Regions from separate parts of the Lysinibacillus pakistanensis genome, predicted to be linked through region 2. Evidence: predicted binding sites of a transcription regulator. Region 2 holds the regulator's gene; each other region holds the start of a gene.
What was found. The regulator CtsR, encoded in region 2, represses protease genes until heat stress. The targets are predictions, from matches to a motif close to ATGGTCAATAAAGGTCAAACA.

Region 1 (6,230 bases), 1.0 Mb from region 2:
GTGCAATACGGTACAGAAATTGCAATGAATGGTGAAGCGAAGCCAGATACGCATCAAATCTTCAACTTTAAAACAGATGAAGAACTTATCAAATATATTAAAAATGTCCAATCATTGCGCAATAAATCTGCCACATTACGTAAAGGTGATTTTGAAGTCATCACAAATGAAAATGGTTTACTTGTGTTTACACGTACATCTGATGAAGAGAAGTGGGTCATCATGGTCAACAATACGGGGAAAACACAGCGTGTGGATTTAACACCAACCCAGCTAGGCGAAGGTAAAATGCTAAATGGTATTTTACATGAGGAAAAAGTCCGCATTAATGAAAAGGATGTTTATCCAGTTATTTTAGATCGTGAAATGGTTGAGATTTATCAGGTTAAAAATGATGAAGGATTCAATATACCCTATATGATAGCACTTGGATTAGTATGGGTAATATTTATAGGGTTTGTCTTTGTAATCATTAAACGAGGTAAAGTCCGTCGTCAGGAGCAGGATGCATAATATTAAAGACCCCTCTACACAACTTTTCGGTGTAGAGGGGTTTTTGTCTTAAGCATGATAGCTTTTATTCGTAAAGAAGATAGCGATTGTACCTGGTCCTACATGGGAACCGATAGCTGAACCAATCATTGTTACTTGTATTTCTTTAGGAGAAAATCTTTCTTGGATGGCGGCTTTTACATCGCTTGCAAAGGCAGCATCATCACTATGGCTAATACCAACAACTTTCTCAGAGAAATTCCCACCGCGCTCTTGCATTAATTCTAACATGCGAGCAATTGCTTTTTTGCGCCCACGCGATTTTTCAATAGGAACAAGCTTACCATCTTCTACATTTAAAATAGGCTTAATACTTAGAAGTCCACCTAAAAAAGCACTTGCCTTTGATACACGCCCACCCTTGGCAAGATAGTCTAAATCCTCAACTGTAAAAAGGTGCTCTATTTGAGGGGCTAGGGCAGTAATTCTAGCTTCGATGTCCTCTAATGAAGCTCCTAGGTCTCGAAGACGAACCGCTTCTTCGACCACTAGCCCATGACCTAATGAGGCACATTTAGAGTCAATAATCGCCAATTTAAGTGATGGGTATTGCTCTTGTACTTGATTGCGAATCATGACAGCAGTACTATAGGTGCCAGATAATTCTGATGAAAAGGCGATATAAATACCTTCCTCCTCATTTTTTGCTAGATTTTCAAAGTGCTTCAGAAAAAGCTCTGGTGATACTTGAGATGTTTTTGGGCGAGCACCTTGACGAATAGCATTGTAAATCTCTTTTGAATCAATCGACATGACATCATCATATTCATTGTTGTTCAAATGCACTCGTAATGGTAGTAGAACGATATCTTTTTCTTTGTAGTAAGACTTTGGTAGATCACATCCGCTATCAGTAAAAATCTTCATCATTTTGTCCCCCTACATACATTTTTTTACTTTAATAAGAGTAACACTAGCATTTTAATAAATAGACTAACATTGCCCAAATAAATGAGGTCTATACAGTACATGCTTTTGTGAATAACTATGATAATTTTAAGCGTTCAATGAGTATTTTAGCAATACCGTCATCATTATTGGATGTTGTAATTTCATTAGCGATATGTTTTAAGGACGCAATCCCATTCCCCATTGCGACACCTAATCCAGCATATTCAATCATTTCTAAGTCATTATCTTCATCACCGAATGCGATAATCCGATCACGTGGAATCCCTAAATCCTTGGCGACATGTGCAATTCCTACTGCTTTATTTAAGCCACGTCGAACAATCTCAATAATATGAAGTGGTGCACCCCAGCGACGGTGCTCAATAACCTCTGCATGTACAGCCTGCAAATGATCACGTATAATCATTGAGTTTACCTCATTTGCTTGAATCAGAAGGCTTGTTGGATTATCTAATAAGTGTGTATAAAGATCGCCAAGCGTAATTTTTGGATTCCCCATATTAAATATATTTAATATCCGCTCATCCTCTGTATGCACGTAAATATCATCTTTTACTTCAGCAATAATATTTTCGTATTCATAGGTATTGATTGAATCGACGACATCATGTACAACCCCTAAATCGATTGGTGTATGCACAGTCTGCCATGCAGCATTTTTTGGATGATGAACGTAAGCACCATTAAAATTTACGATAGGTGTTGTAAGGCCAAGCTCATGATAGTAAATATCACTTGCACGATATGGTCGACCAGTAGCAATCATAACCTGGTGACCCTGTTCCTTAGCCTGGAATAATGTTTTTTTTGTTTTTGCTGAAATTTGCTGTTGATCGGTTAATAAAGTACCATCTAAATCTAAAACGATTAAATGAGGTTTCATAGCTCGTTGCCCCTTTCCTATAGTTTGAATAGTATCTCTTTGTTATCCATTCGTCAAAATTTTGTCACAGTGAAAAAAGTTTGCTAACATAAAGAGGAGACAAAAGTTGGGAGTGACAAAAATGATTGTAGAAAAAGAAGTGTGGGGAAATATTCCGTTATTGCATATACATAATGATGATATGAATGAAGAAACCCCCGTTGTAATTTTCTTACATGGCTTTATGAGCGCGAAAGAACATAACTTACATTATGCATATCAATTAGTCGAAAAAGGGGTGCGTGTCCTATTACCGGATGCAAAATTCCATGGTGATCGTAGTGAGGGTCTAAGTGAGATGCAAATGAACATACATTTCTGGGATATTGTTTTAAATTCTATTCATGAGATTGAACAATTATATAATGGATTAAAGAATAAACATTTATTAGTGCATGATAAAATTGGTATTGCTGGAACATCAATGGGAGGGATTGTCACTTCTGGTTGCTTAAAGCGCTATGAATGGATACAAACCGCGGCAGTATGTATGGGAGCACCCGGCTTTGTAAAATTAGGTGAATACCAGTTACAGCAGTTTGCTAAAAACGGGGTTCAATGGCCAATGTCAGAGGAAGAAATACAGCAGGCGAATGAACTTCTTGCCACTTATGATGTCACTCTAACACCAGAAAAATTTGCGCATCGCCCAGTGCTATTTTGGCATGGAGAAATGGATAAAACAGTTCCTTTTAGAGAAACGTATGATTTTTATTTAACTTTATGTAAATACTATGAGACAAGCCCTGAAGACCTAAAATTTATTACAGATAAAAAAGCAGGACATGCTGTGTCACGAGAGGGCATGTTAGCAGCAACTGAATGGCTTGCGAAGCATTTGGCATAATAAGATGCATCTGCTATGATAAGGTTAACACTACGCTGAAAGGAGAAATAAAATGGATCAAGATATGAAAGATAGCATGTTAGGTGCATTAGAGAATGTAATTGACCCTGAGCTTGGTATTGATATTGTCAACTTAGGTTTAGTATATGATGTGGAATTAGATGATGAGGGTATGGCAACTGTTACAATGACATTAACATCTATGGGGTGCCCGCTCGGACCAGTCATTGTGGACCAAGTTAATACAGCTCTAGGTGAACTTCCAGAAGTAAAATCAACAAATGTCAACATTGTATGGAATCCACCATGGTCAAAGGATAAAATGTCACGCTATGCCAAAATGGCTTTGGGTGTTCGATAATACAAATAAAACCCCGCTTATAACGGTAAGCGGGGATTTAACTTATAACGAATTAATCGATACGGCATATTTGCAATGGACAATTCTCACAGGCAATTTCATCCTTTAAAAATTGTAAATCGTGAATGGTAATATAGCCTTTATCAAAAGATAAAATATGATGCTTTTTTAAATCATTGAGCATGCGATTAATCATTTCTCGGCTCGTTCCACACAAATTTGCAATTTCTGTATTGGTTAAAGGGCAATCGATAAAAATAGTGTTATTTTCTAAAGGTTTGCCATAGGTATTTGAAAGTCGAATTAGGGTTGAAAATAAAGCACCTTTTTTACCATTTAACACTAAATCGCGTAAACGACTTTGATGCTTTAAATTTTCTGCCTGTAGCCACTTCATATACTCCACCATAAGAGTAGGATGTTCTACTAATAAGAGCTCTAACGATTTCCGGCTTAAAACATATAGCGTAGAAGGCTCTAAAACCTTTGCAGTCATAGAATTATAAGATAGATTACAAAATAATGAACCCTCTCCAATAATGCTGTCTGGACCACATATCCGAATGGTTAATTCCTTACCGCTCTCCGTTTCTTGGCTAATTGACACAACTCCCGTTTTAATATAGTAGATTTCCTTTGCCCGTTCACCCTCTAAAAAAATTTTATTCCCTTTATTTACTTTAATAAATATTCCGTGCTTTTGAAAAAGATCATGAATTTTCTCATGCATATTATCCATTAATACCATATCTTCAACACATCGCTTTCTTTTTGTAATAATTGGCTATTATCACAAAAGAATGGTGGATTTCGATATAAAAACTAAGAAACATACTATTATTATAACGTAATTTCAATTTTTTAGTGTAAATTTTTAGTGCTTTTTCTTTGTCATATTTTATAGGTTCATGTAAAATAAAGTTAGTCAAAAAAGGTCAAACATTTTTAAAGTTAAAGTAGAGAAATTATGCTAAACATTATTGAAAAGGAGTGCTAATTATGCAGTTTCAACAAACAGATAACCAAAAGCCCTTAGAGCAATTTGGACGAAATTTAGTTGAAGAAGTTAAAAATGGCAAAATGGACCCTGTTATTGGGCGTGATGAGGAAATTCGCAATGTTATTCGTATTTTAACACGTAAAACAAAAAATAATCCTGTGTTAATCGGAGAACCTGGTGTCGGTAAGACAGCTATTGTTGAGGGATTAGCACAACGTATTGTAAAAGGGGATGTCCCTGAGGGTTTAAAAGAATGCGTCTTGTATGAGCTTGATATGAGTGCTCTCATTGCTGGAGCAAGTTATCGTGGTCAATTTGAAGAGCGCTTAAAGGGCGTTTTGAAGGAAGTAAAGGAATCTGAAGGACGGATTATTTTATTTATTGATGAAATTCATACCATTGTAGGTGCAGGAAAAACAGATGGAGCAATGGATGCTGGAAATATGCTGAAACCAATGCTTGCACGTGGGGAGCTTCATTGTATTGGTGCCACAACATTAGATGAATATCGAATGTATATTGAAAAAGATCCAGCTTTAGAGCGTCGCTTCCAACAAGTACTTGTGCGTGAGCCTTCAATAGAAGATACAGTTTCTATTTTACGTGGCCTTAAGGAGCGCTTTGAGCTACATCATGCGGTACGTATCCATGATCGTGCCATTGTAGCGGCGGCGGAACTTTCAAACCGTTATATCACAGAGCGTTTTCTACCAGATAAAGCTATTGATTTAATTGATGAAGCCTGTGCTATGATTCGAACTGAAATAGATTCTATGCCTCAGGAATTGGATGCTGTGACACGTCGTATTATGCAGCTAGAAATTGAGGAGCAGGCACTGCGTAAAGAAAAAGATGAGGCAAGTAAAAAACGTTTAGAGCAGTTGCGCGGGGAGTTAACAAAGCTCAAGGAATCCTCAGAAGGCATGCGCAAACAATGGGAAGCAGAAAAAGAAGCTTTACATGGTATTCAAAAGAAGCGTGAAACACTAGACAAATATCGCCGTGATTTAGATGAGGCGGAAAGCAAATATGATTTAAATAAAGCTGCTGAATTACGTCATGGGAAAATACCTACTTTGGAAAAGGAAATTCAGGAAATGGAGAAACAATTAGAGAGTGGTACGGAATCACGCATCTTGCGCGAAGAAGTAACTGCTGAAGAAATTGCTTCCATTGTTTCTCGTTGGACAGGGATACCCGTAACGAAATTAGTGGAGGGTGAGCGTGAAAAGTTATTGCGCTTAAAGGACACATTGCATGAGCGTGTCGTTGGACAAGATAATGCTGTTCAGCTTGTTACAGAAGCGGTATGGCGTGCAAGAGCAGGTATCAAGGATCCGCATCGTCCAATTGGTAGCTTTTTATTCCTTGGACCAACAGGTGTTGGTAAAACTGAGCTTGCCAAAGCTTTAGCAGCTCAGTTGTTTGATTCAGAGGATCACTTTATTCGTATTGATATGAGTGAATACATGGAGAAACATAGCGTATCACGTCTTGTAGGTGCACCCCCAGGTTATGTTGGCTATGAGGAAGGGGGACAATTAACAGAGGCTGTTCGTCGTAACCCGTATTCTGTTGTCCTTCTAGATGAAATTGAAAAAGCACACCCAGATGTAGCAAATATTTTATTGCAAAT
Region 2 (6,230 bases):
TAAACATTCCCTAAGTTTTCGCTACCTTCCCCATATATCCCTCTTACCGTCATTCCTAGCCTTGTCATGGCATTAATAATTTGACTCATTTGACCTGTTAATGTAAGGGCAGGTAGGTGCATCATAACGGAAGCTCGTAAACCAGTACCGATATTTGTTGGGCAACTTGTAAGATATCCAAAAGTATCACGAAATGCATAAGGTAAAGATTTTTCTAGGGCTCGATCAATTTTATTGGCCTGCTCATATGCCCTTTGCAGCTGAAAACTCGCTGTCATACATTGAATGCGTAAATGGTCCTCTTCATTCACCATAATGCTAATTGATTCATCATCAGATAATAGCATGGAGCCAACCTGTTCTTTTTTGGCAAGCTGAGGGCTAATTAAATGCTTTTCTACAAGAATTTGACGCTGTAAGGATGTTAAATCCTTGACGGCAAAATACGAGTAATGATCTTGTAGTTTCGGGCTATCCTGAACAGCGTGTGTTACAGCCTGCTCTACCTGTAATGCCTCATTCTCTGTAAAGGACAGAGGAAAACGATAGCCATCTAAATTTCGTGCAAGACGGATACGTGTACTAATGACTATATCTGAATAATCGTCCTCCACGCTCATCCATGCTGGTGTAGCTCGTTCTAAAAACGATTCAATCATCACGACACATCACCACCTTCAAATTGTAGCTGTTTTTCCAATTCCTTCACTTCATCCCGCAGTTTCGCGGCCTCCTCAAACTGTTCCTCATCTATAGCTACTTTCATAAGTTTACGGATATCTTCTATTTGTTTTTTAATGACGTAAATATTGCTATGAGCGCCGGGCATCTTACCTAGATGTTGAGGTCCTGCTTGTATTCGATTAAAGAGCTTTGGTAGGTGCTCGCTAAAGCTGTCATAGCAGCTAGGGCAACCGAATTTTCCTTCTTTTAAAAATCTTTTATACGTAAAGCCACATTGTGGACAAGTTTGTGGTTGTGGCTGCGCCTGTTGTTTTTCATCCACTTTTTGTTGTTGCCATGTCGGTGAGCCAAACCAATTAGATAATAGCTGTTGAATAGATACAGGCTCTTGTTTAAATTCTGCATGAAATGGATGGAACTGCGAGGCGCAGACGTCACAGTAATGATGCTCTACCTTTTGTCCATTTTGAACTTGTGTTACAGTTACCGTCGCATTACGCTGCTTGCAATGTTCGCAAATCATTTCCATCACCTCTCTATTTTTGCTGTTCATATTTGATTGTTGTTAGCATCGCTCTTAATATTCTTGCTCGAATGGTATCCCGTAACGGGAGTGGCAAATCCAGAGTTGAGCGATCAATTGCCGCTAACATTAACTTCGCTTCTCTCTTTGAAATTACCTGCTCATCGATAAGCCGATAAACTAAATCTTCTGCCATTGTTTGCGATGCCCCTCCCTCTATCTGCCTGAGGACATCGTCGATCAAATCGATTTGTGAATTCGCGCGGACACGTAAAATTCGTATGTATCCACCACCACCACGTTTGCTTTCAACAAGATAACCTCGTTCGGCAGTAAATCTAGTATTGATCACATAATTTATTTGTGAGGGCACACATTGGAATTTATCAGCAATTTCACTGCGCTTAATTTCAATATGCCCTTCTCCACCTAATTCAAGTACTTGCTTCAAGTAGCCTTCTATGATGTCTGATATATTACGCATTAGGAATACACCTCGCTTACTTCACTGACTTTGACTATCTTTGACTTTCTTTGAGTATATTATACAAAACGCTTGAAAATAATTGCAATGATTTCGCCTATAGAAAAATTAATAGCAACTATTTTTTCATTCAAACGCTTGAAAAATCGCTATTCATGCTAGCTATCTTAACGTTCGTATGTCTAATGTACCCTTTTTCGTGATGAAAAAAACGCAAGCACATGCAATTAGCATATACTTGCGTCATCAATTTCGCCTTGGCGTTATTGCGTCAGGATTTTGAATAGTGCCAAGGCCTGCACGAGGTCCGACACGATATCGGTCATTTCGGTAATGCCACAGGACGTGGCGATGCAGGTCAGTTAGCCGTTTTCACAGGATGCGAAGGTTTTAGGCTAACATCCTTTTATTTATTCCTTTGAAAATCAGTGACATCCGCTGGGTGCTTTGGGCCAACAGATGTTTTTTTGTGGAAAATCAAGATAAAAATTATATCCAGCGACCAACAATTGGGTAATGCCATGGTTCATCAGATAAAGCCTTTACAATTCCAATAATCGGTACGACAAACAACATAATACCGAAAATAATTAGGAATGGTAAACCAACGAGTACAAAACTTAGTGCCACAGAAATTGCAATTAAAACACCCATTACAATTTGGAACAGTAGTGCTTGAATGGAAATAGCTTTTACTTCCTCATCAGAACTAATTAAGAAAAATAAAATTGGTACTAACCATGGCGCAAAAAACGGACTTGCGTGTATGATTACCTTAGACCATTTAGCTTCCAATTATATCAACCCTTCTTTTTTAAATTTTCCTTTGTTTTATGTACTACTATTTACGGAACTATACCCTGAATAGTTTCATTGTATGTTGCATTTTAAAAAAATTCTTTGGGAAAGGCATGTGAGACACTATGGAATTTAATAACACGCTAGCAAACGAATACGAAAAGGGTATTCGTCGAACATTACCTAGTTACGATGCCATGCTACGTTTAACACAAACCTTTTATCAATCCACACTACCTGAGAAAGCTGAATTGCTAGTAGTTGGCTCTGGAAGCGGCAATGAAATTTTACAACTTGCAGAGCATAAGCCAACTTGGTCATTTGTGGGCATCGATCCCTCTGAGGCCATGTTACATGTAGCGGAGGAGCGTTTAAAATCTTTGCCTAATCAAATTTCTTTATACCAAGGAACCATGCTGGATACGAAGTTACCCTCTGGAGAGTTTGATGCAGCTAGCTGTATTTTAGTGCTGCATTTTATCAATGGGACTCAAGAAAAGCTTGCAACATTGAAAGAAATAGCAAATAATTTAAAGCCTGGTGCACCATTTGTTCTTGTTTCAAAATATGGGCAGCCTGGCTCTTTAGAAACCGAATTACAATTTGATTTATGGCGGGCCTATTGGCTGCAGCACACAAAGCTATCTCCCTTAGAGGTAGCTGATATGGAAAAATCCATACGCTCCCTTTCTTTTATGCCTGAGGAGGATATTTTAACACTACTTCAAGAGGCAGGATTTACAAGACCATCCAGATTTTTTGCCACTACATTATTTGGTGGATGGATATGCTATAAAGAAGTCTAAAAATTAATTTCACGTAATTGTAGCTGCCGCTTTGCTTTCGCTACAGAAGACATTTGCAGTTGCCACTATGCTTTCGATACAAAAAACATCTGCTGAATGAAGATAAATGTATTACTCTATGAGGACGATTATTCCTAGAAAGTTAAAATCAACAGAATTGGGGTGAACGCTGTGATACGCACAATCGGGATTACGAAGGATCAACAACTCATAAAGGGTTTTCCTATCGAGGATATAAACAAGAATCATTTTGAATGGTATTGGGTCGATTTTGATTGCCCTACTACTGAAGAAGAGCTGCTATTGGATACGTTTTTTCATTTTCATCCACTTGCTATAGAAGACTGCTTATTGCGTTTACAGCGACCAAAGCTCGATTTTTATGATGATTTCCACTTCTTTGTTATTCATAGAGTGAATGAAGAATTAGCAGCAGAGGAAGTTAATATTTTTGTTTCCAATAAATTCATTGTAACCTTTCATAAAAATACTGCTCCCGAAATCGATAGAGTGCAGAATATGCTAGAAAAACAACCGAAAAATTGGGAACGTGGTACAGTGTATTTAACCTATCAGGTAATTGATAAAATCGTTGACAATTACTTCCCACTTGTCTATAAAATTGAGGATCATTTGAATGCTCTAGAAGATGAACTAAACTATCAAAGTAATCTAAATGCCATGAAAATCGTATTCGAATTTCGTAGTGACTTGCTTGATTTACGGCGCACTATTCTACCAATGCGCGATTTATTATACCGTATTCTTAATTCATATCGATTCTCACTAAATAAATCAGAACGAGCCTATTTCGGAGATATTTATGATCATTTGCTAAAGCTGACAGAAATGGTGGAATCCAACCGTGAGCTGACGGCCGATATGCGCGACAGCTATATGGCAATGAGCTCCAGTCGTATGAATGGCATTATGATGACCTTAACCATCGTGTCAACAATCTTTATCCCATTAACCTTTATTGCAGGTGTATATGGGATGAACTTTGACAATATGCCTGAGCTACATGGTAAATACAGCTACTTTATCGTCTTAGGTATTATGATTCTTATTGTGATCTTTATGCTGGCGGTCTTTAAATGGAAAGGCTGGTTCAAATTATTTAAACCTTAAAAATATAGAATAGGCATCTTAGAAGGTTATCTAGGATGCCTGCTCTACATTAATAGGGTCCACGATCATCAATTTTGTTTTCCCCTTGCTGTGGGAATAAAAAGTATGCAAGTACACCAGAAACTAATGTTGCACAAATGGTAATTAACAACTGCTCCACGTCTGGCACTTCAGCATAATAGTTACGTAGCATATAAACCGAACCGATTGCGACAATTACCATCACGGGTATGACAAACTTGAAACGTTTCTTCTCCATTTAAATAATACCTCCTCACTCTTTTTACGCTCAATTATTACTTTCTAAACAGTTCGTATTTTACAGGTTTCCCATATTAAATACAAACCACCTGGGACTCTTTCAATCGTCTATTTCATGACATTTAAACAATAGTCATTAAAAAAATAATAGAAATAAATGAAAATTTTAACCAAATATACGACAAAAAATAGTAGAATAGATTAAATACCATATATTTTGCAAACTTACAAACGTAGCAATTCCAACATAAGGATAAATAGTTTAAGTTTACTTTAAATTTATATACTTAAAATGGATTTAAGAATGGAGCAAACAACAATGAGTTGGTTTACAAAAAAGAACGATTCAAGCTACTCAATTACAATAGCACCTGAAAACTATAAAAAAAATGTACAGTTGGATATCTCTAACCATCCAAAACTTCAAAAACAATTACAACTTTTAAATTTAACGGTTGAGGATTTAGCCATTATTAAACAGTTGCAGCCTTTAGCAAAGGATTTAATCCCTGAAATGGTTGATCAATTCTATGCAGCCATTAGCTTAAGTCCAGATTTATTAGATATTATTAATAGAACTTCACAGATTGATCGTTTAAAGGTTACTTTACATAAGCACCTTAGTGATATTTTTGAAAGCCGTATCAACGACTCCTATATTGACGAACGAAAGGCAATTGCAGAAACCCACGTTCGAATCGGTCTTCAATCAAAATGGTATATCGCCTCATTTCAGTCTTTAACTTCAACATTTACAAGCTTTGCTAACAAATTAGATATTTCAAAGCATGATGCGATTCTTGCTATCAATGCCTTCTGTAAAATTATTAACTTTGAGCAACAGCTTGTCATTGAAGCCTACGAAAAAGAGGAAGAACGTATACGCACGGCAGCAGATGAAACAAAGCATGCACTTGTGACAACTATTCAAAGCACAGCTGAGGAGCTGAACGCTATTAGTGATGAAACAGCGGCGTCCCTATTAGTTATCTCCTCTCAAACAGATGATATTGCGGTAGCCACTAAGCAAGGTTTAAGCTTTGTTGCTGATACGAAGGAAAAATCTAGACGTGGCCAACAACAGTTACAAGAGCAAAACGATTTAATACAAGTTATTTTACAAAGTGTAAATGGTCTTGAGGTCACAATGAATCAGTTACGCACCTCCTCTCAAAAGATTTCCGAGATTGTTGGACTAGTAACAGGTATTGCAGATCAAACAAATCTATTAGCATTGAATGCATCTATTGAGGCAGCTCGCGCTGGGGAGCATGGTAAAGGCTTTGCTGTTGTAGCAGAGGAAGTACGAAAGCTTGCTGAAGAAACAAAAAATGCTGTACAAAATGTTTCCCATCTCATTAAAGAAACGGAAAGTAATATTACAACCATGTCGAATTCTGTTATTAATGTGGATCAAAAAATTCAACATAGTGTAGACACGCAAAATAGCTTATCCAAATCATTTAATGATATTGCTGAAGCTGTCTCTGGTATTCAGCAGCAATATGTCAATACATCAAGAGATATTTCTGCCATTTCAAAT
Region 3 (6,230 bases), 780 kb from region 2:
CTCCTTAGGGATTCGGGAAAAAATACTACACGTATTGCAGCTGTCATGGATATGCGTGGCGGTGACTTTTTTGATTCTCTTATTGGTGCTCTTGACCATATACTAAAAGAAGGGAATATTGTTGCACGCATATTGTTCTTGGATGCAGATGATGCAACATTAGTTAGACGCTATAAAGAGACAAGACGTTCGCACCCATTAGCTGTCAATGGCTTACCATTAGATGGTATTCAACAAGAGCGTATTTTGCTCTCTGAAGTGAAAGGGCGGGCTAATTTTGTCTATAATACGTCTACTATGAAGCCTAAGGAACTACGTGAAAAAATCGCCAAGGAGTTTGCGAGTGATTCAGATCATGTTTTTTCGGTTAATATTATGTCCTTTGGATTTAAACATGGTATGCCGATAGATGCAGATTTAGTGTTTGACGTGCGTTTTTTAAAAAATCCCTATTATGTTGAAGAGCTGCGTCCTAAGACGGGATTACAGACGGAGGTATCCTCTTATGTTTTAGCGCTTGAGGATACACAAACGCTTATTCAAAAACTGAAGGATTTATTTGAATTTATGATACCTCTATATAGACAAGAAGGAAAATCACAGCTTGTTATTGCCTTTGGTTGTACGGGTGGACAGCATCGCTCGGTAACATTAGCAGAGTATTTTGGGGCATATCTAAGTGGAAAAGAGAATACGGTTATAACGCATCGTGACATCAATCGAAGAAAGGATTGAGTGAATGGGGAAAAGGCATACTAAGCTAGTTGTTATAGGTGGTGGTACAGGGCTTTCTACATTACTAAGGGGGCTGAAGCATCATCCATTTGATATTACTGCTATTGTAACAGTAGCGGATGATGGTGGTTCTTCAGGGCGCTTACGGGATGATTATGATATACCACCACCCGGCGATGTCCGAAATGTTATTGCTGCATTATCGGATGTTGAGCCACTTGTAGAGCAAATGTTTCAATATCGCTTTTCAGCATCACAAGATTTACGAGGGCATTCATTAGGCAATTTAATGCTCACTGCTTTAACAGAGATTACTGGTGATTTTAACCATGCCATTAGTGAAATGGGAAAAGTGTTAAAGGTCCACGGTCGTGTACTACCAGCTGCCAATAAAAAAATTAATTTACATGCAGAGCTTGAGGACGGTTCTACAATCGAAGGTGAATCTAAAATTCCAACGGCTACAAAACGCATTAGTCGTGTTTTTTTAGTGCCTGAAAATGTGAAACCGTTACCAGAGGCAATACGAGCAATTCATCGTGCGGATTATATTTTAATTGGTCCTGGTAGCTTATATACAAGTATTATACCTAACCTGCTTGTCAAAGAAATTGGTGAAGCTGTTGTAAGAGCTAAAGGAAGAAAAATTTATGTTTGTAATTTAATGACTCAAAAGGGTGAAACCATTTCCTATACAGCAGGAGATCATGTAAAAGCAATTTACGAGCATGTTGGCGCTTCCTTTATCGATTCTATTTTAGTAAATGAAGAGAAATTACCACATCCTGTACAGGAGCTTTATAAGGAAGAATGTGCGGAACCTGTAACATTTGATGTGGCAAAGCTTGAAAGTATGGGATTAGAGGTTATTAAGCGAGATATTGCTACAATTCGATCAGATGGGACGGTTCGTCATAATGCGACAAACGTTGCTAAATGGCTTGTAGAATACGCAAATATTTATAAACAAAAAGTAAACAATCCAAAAATACAAACATAAAGCGCTGATTGTATATGATAAGATGAGCATATACATAGAACTGAAGTTGAAAGGGGGGCACGTGATATGTCTTTTGCTTCTGAAACAAAAAAAGAATTAACGCAAATAGAAGCGGACAATCATTGTATGAAAGCAGAAGTATCTGCCCTAATTCGTATGAATGGTTCATTATCCTTTGCGAATAAACAGTTAAGCTTAGACGTACAAACTGAAAACGCTGCAATTGCAAGAAGACTCTATACGATTATGAAGAAGTTGTATCCATATAACGTAGAGTTACTTGTTCGAAAGAAAATGCGTTTGAAAAAAAATAACGTATATATTTGCCGTGTAAGAGATGGTGCGCGTGAGCTACTAATTGATTTAGAAATCATCTCAGACGACTTTCAATTCAATCATACGATTTCTCCAAAGCTTATTAAAAAGAGTGGTCAAAAAAGAGCATATTTACGAGGTGCATTTTTAGCAGGTGGCTCTGTTAATAATCCAGAAACGTCAGCCTACCATTTAGAAATTTATTCGTTATATAAAGAGCATGGCGAGGCTTTAATGGATGTTATGAATGAATTTGATCTAAATGCTAAAACAATAGAACGGAAAAAGGGCTTTGTGACCTATTTAAAAGAGGCAGAAAAGATTTCTGATTTTCTTAATATTGTAGGAGCACATCAGGCAATGATGAAATTTGAGGATGTCCGTATATTGCGAGATATGCGGAATAGCGTTAACCGTATTGTCAATTGTGAGACAGCAAACTTAAATAAAACAATAGGTGCTGCATTGCGTCAGGTTGAAAATATTCGATTTATTGAAAATTCCATTGGCCTAGATCAATTACCTGAAAAGCTTCGAGAAATTGCACGTTTACGAGTAGAATATCAAGATGTCACCCTTAAAGAACTGGGTGAAATGGTATCAAGCGGAACGGTTAGTAAATCAGGTGTCAATCATCGTTTACGGAAAATCGATGAAATAGCGGATGCATTAAGACGTGGAGAAAAGATAGGTGGTTAAGTTTTCATACTTTTCAGGTATGAATGTGATGCGTAAACACATATTGTTCTTTTGCTAGTAAGTAAGGTAAGATAAAACTAATAAGATGAACGGTAGTAAAGGGGAGTTTTGAAAATGACCGAGAGAAGAGTCCAAGTCAAATTAAAATTAGGACTACAGGCTAGACAAGCAGCATTATTTGTTCAAGAAGCAAATCGCTTTAGTGCAGATATCTTTCTTGAGAAGGATGAGAAAAAAGTTAATGCTAAATCCATTATGGGTGTAATGAGCTTAGCTATTGCCAAAGGAACAGAAGTAGTTTTAAGCAGCGAAGGCAACGATGCTGAGCAAGCGGTTACAGCATTGGCAGAGTTAATTGAAAAAGAAGATTAAATATGAAGACTGTCCAATAATTGGGCAGTTTTTTTATGCTCTATTTAACGAAAGTGGTGGATAGCGGAGCTAATGTGACGGATAGCAATGTCAAAGTGACGGATGAAAATGACAAAATGACGGATAGAACGTTTAAAATAAAAGAAAGACATCTCAGAACTAAATCTGAGATGTCTGTACTTTGTTATTTACGGTCGCTACGGTCCATAATATGGTCGATTAAGCCATATTCTTTTGCACGTTCAGCTGTCATGAAGTTATCACGATCTGTATCTCTTGAAATGACTTCAAGCGGTTGCCCAGTGCGTTCTGATAAGATACCATTTAATTTTTCACGTAGGAATAAAATACGTTTAGCTGCGATTTCAATCTCAGTTGCTTGACCTTGTGCGCCACCTAATGGTTGGTGAATCATTACTTCTGCATTTGGTAAAGCGAATCGTTTACCAGGCTCACCTGCCGCAAGTAGGAATGCTCCCATAGATGCAGCCATACCAATACAGATTGTTTGCACTTGTGGTTTAATAATTTGCATTGTATCATAGATGGCCATACCAGCAGTGATCGATCCACCCGGTGAGTTAATATAAAGTGAGATATCTTTATCTGGATCTTCAGCTTGTAGGAATAGAAGCTGAGCTACGATTGAGTTAGCCACGTTGTCATCAATCGCACTTCCTAAAAGGATGATGCGGTCTTTTAGTAGTCGTGAATAGATGTCATATGCACGTTCACCACGACTTGTTTGTTCAATAACTGTAGGAATTAAATTCATGTTAAATCCTCCTTAATAAAACTAAATTCGAATACTCTTGCTGAAAACTTCCGTTGTATTTCAGCTGTATCCCTATCATACACATTATAGTCAGGGAAGGTCAAATATTAACCCTGCTAAAGTGAAATAAAAAAAATAAATTGTTTTTTGCATTCTATAGTTGAATTGTTGGCAATACGTTTGTATAATAGTTAAGGTCATAGATTAAAGTACGGTACACTATTTTGCGGGTATGCTTCAAAAAATGAGGATTATCTACATCATGCTTTTCATAAAGCCTAGAGTGAGTACTTTTTTTTTGTGTTTAATTGCCCTCGTGGTGTAATGGATAACACGTAAGATTCCGGTTCTTGCACTGGGGGTTCGATTCCCTCCGAGGGCGCCATTTTACTGATTATTTGATAAACTTTTATAGCTCGATTCTCCTAATAAGTAGTTTAGCAGCCTGCTTAGTGGAGAAAGAAGGGAAAATTGTGGAAATACTGCCCTAATTGGCATTATTCCCGTATTTGTTCCATTCAAACCTTCAAAAAAGCAACAACTCCAAATTATTTTTTAGTGGACATACTGTACGTGAGGACTAGCCATCTAGTCGAAAAAAAGAATCCTATCTGAGGGGATTCTTTTTTTTTGCCTAAAACTATCTAATTTTGGCATGATTAGTTGATGTATAAATATTCATTTTTAATGCTATTTTTAATTATTCATACCGTTTTTTGCTAAAAATACACATGGAAATAAATTTTTATGAAAAAATAATTACTTTTATACGAAAAGTTATTGTCTATTAGCAATAATGTTACTATAATTGACCTAATAGTCTAACATTTCCGAATTGTGAAAAATGAAGTCATATTTCGGAAAAACTTATTTTAGGGGGAAATGCTATGAAAAAAAGAGTATCTATGTTACTTATGCTCGTGGCAGCACTAATGCTAGCTCTAGCAGGATGTGGCGCGAAGGAAGATAAATCATCAGGCAGTGCACCGGCAGAGGATGGTGGAAGCGGTAAAAAAGTTTATAAGGTAGGTACAGAGGCTACTTTCGCTCCGTTTGAATCGATTGACGATAAAGGGAATATAGTAGGGATTGATGTTGATATTTTGCAGGCTATTGCAGATGAAATGAACTTTGAGGTAGAATGGCAAAATATTGGCTGGGAGCCTGTATTCCAAACAATTAAAAATGGTGAAACAGATATTGGGGCATCTGGAATTACTATAACAGAAGAACGTAAACAATCGTTCGATTTTACTGAGCCATACTATGAATCTCAATTATTAATCGTTGTAAAAGAGGATTCAAAGATTAAATCATTAGCAGAGCTCAAAGATAAAAAAGTTTCAGTTCAAATTAATGCGACTGGTCATTTAGCAGCGAAAAAGCTTCAGGGTGATGCAAGTACAAACATTATGGCATTTGAAAATCAACCCGTTGCTATCCAAGAAATGCTAAATGGCAATGTAGATGCTGCGATTGGTGATAATGCAGTAGTTTACGAGTATATCAAAGCACACCCAGATCAAAAACTAAAAGTAATAGAAGATGATGCATTTGATAAAGAATATTATGGCTTCATGGTTCAAAAAGGAAATAAAGAGCTCTTAAACCTATTAAATGAAGGTCTACAAAAGATTAAAGATAACGGTAAATTAAAAGAGATTACTGGCTCAGACTTTAAGTAAGAAAAGAATGAATGGTGCCCCTAGCATAGCCTTATGCTAGCGGCTTCATATTTTTCGTAACTTTTTAGGGGAAATGGGGTTTTCGGATGGACATCTTTGACTTACGCTGGGACATAGTCTGGAACTACCGAGATATGTTTATACGTGGTATTGGCGTAACACTAATTTTGACACTCAGTGGTTATTTTGGTGGTATTTTTTTAGGATTATTTTTAGGGCTCGGAAAATTATCAACAAAAAAATGGATTTATTGGCCATGTAAGCTTTATGTTGATTTATTCCGTGGAACACCAATGCTAGTGCAAATTTTATTAATTCATTTAGCCGTAATACCTACGATTTTTGGACACTCTTTAGGCTACATGGTGTCAGGGATCACGGCACTTATATTAAACTGTGCGGCCTACAATGCAGAAATCTTCCGTGCCGGCATTCAAAGTATTGCGAAAGGCCAAATGGAGGCAGCACGATCACTTGGCTTAACACATAACCAAGCGATGAGAAAAGTCATTTTACCGCAGGCATTTAGACGAATGATTCCACCGTTAGGGAATGAATTTATTGCGCTATTAAAGGATTCCTCTCTTGTAACCGTTATTGCAGCTCCAGATATATTATATGCAAGTAAAGTAGTAGCAGGAGCTAGCTT

Region 1: a site for CtsR is predicted at 4,516-4,536, ahead of QNH24_RS04105 (ATP-dependent Clp protease ATP-binding subunit). Genes of this name have one in related genera too.
Region 3: a site for CtsR is predicted at 3,983-4,003, ahead of clpP (ATP-dependent Clp endopeptidase proteolytic subunit ClpP). Genes of this name have one in related genera too.

What each region holds. Positions count from the first base shown of each region.
Region 1 covers NZ_CP126101.1:874,902-881,131, forward strand. Annotated here, with positions in the region: gene QNH24_RS04075 (alpha-amylase family glycosyl hydrolase) at 1-513, shown strand, start outside; gene QNH24_RS04080 (DegV family protein) at 562-1,419, opposite strand; gene QNH24_RS04085 (Cof-type HAD-IIB family hydrolase) at 1,538-2,347, opposite strand; gene QNH24_RS04090 (prolyl oligopeptidase family serine peptidase) at 2,469-3,233, shown strand; gene QNH24_RS04095 (metal-sulfur cluster assembly factor) at 3,286-3,594, shown strand; gene QNH24_RS04100 (Crp/Fnr family transcriptional regulator) at 3,647-4,333, opposite strand; gene QNH24_RS04105 (ATP-dependent Clp protease ATP-binding subunit) at 4,594-6,230, shown strand, end outside.
Region 2 covers NZ_CP126101.1:5,103,118-5,109,347, forward strand. Annotated here, with positions in the region: gene mcsB (protein-arginine kinase McsB) at 1-662, opposite strand, end outside; gene QNH24_RS25485 (UvrB/UvrC motif-containing protein) at 659-1,207, opposite strand; gene QNH24_RS25490 (CtsR family transcriptional regulator) at 1,221-1,691, opposite strand; gene QNH24_RS25495 (DUF4870 domain-containing protein) at 2,181-2,486, opposite strand; gene QNH24_RS25500 (class I SAM-dependent methyltransferase) at 2,615-3,295, shown strand; gene corA (magnesium/cobalt transporter CorA) at 3,467-4,426, shown strand; gene QNH24_RS25510 (hypothetical protein) at 4,476-4,685, opposite strand; gene QNH24_RS25515 (globin-coupled sensor protein) at 5,007-6,230, shown strand, end outside.
Region 3 covers NZ_CP126101.1:4,319,048-4,325,277, reverse strand. Annotated here, with positions in the region: gene rapZ (RNase adapter RapZ) at 1-735, shown strand, start outside; gene QNH24_RS21555 (gluconeogenesis factor YvcK family protein) at 740-1,735, shown strand; gene whiA (DNA-binding protein WhiA) at 1,802-2,749, shown strand; gene QNH24_RS21545 (HPr family phosphocarrier protein) at 2,864-3,121, shown strand; gene clpP (ATP-dependent Clp endopeptidase proteolytic subunit ClpP) at 3,306-3,896, opposite strand; tRNA gene QNH24_RS21535 (tRNA-Arg) at 4,207-4,281, shown strand; gene QNH24_RS21530 (basic amino acid ABC transporter substrate-binding protein) at 4,784-5,581, shown strand; gene QNH24_RS21525 (amino acid ABC transporter permease) at 5,668-6,230, shown strand, end outside.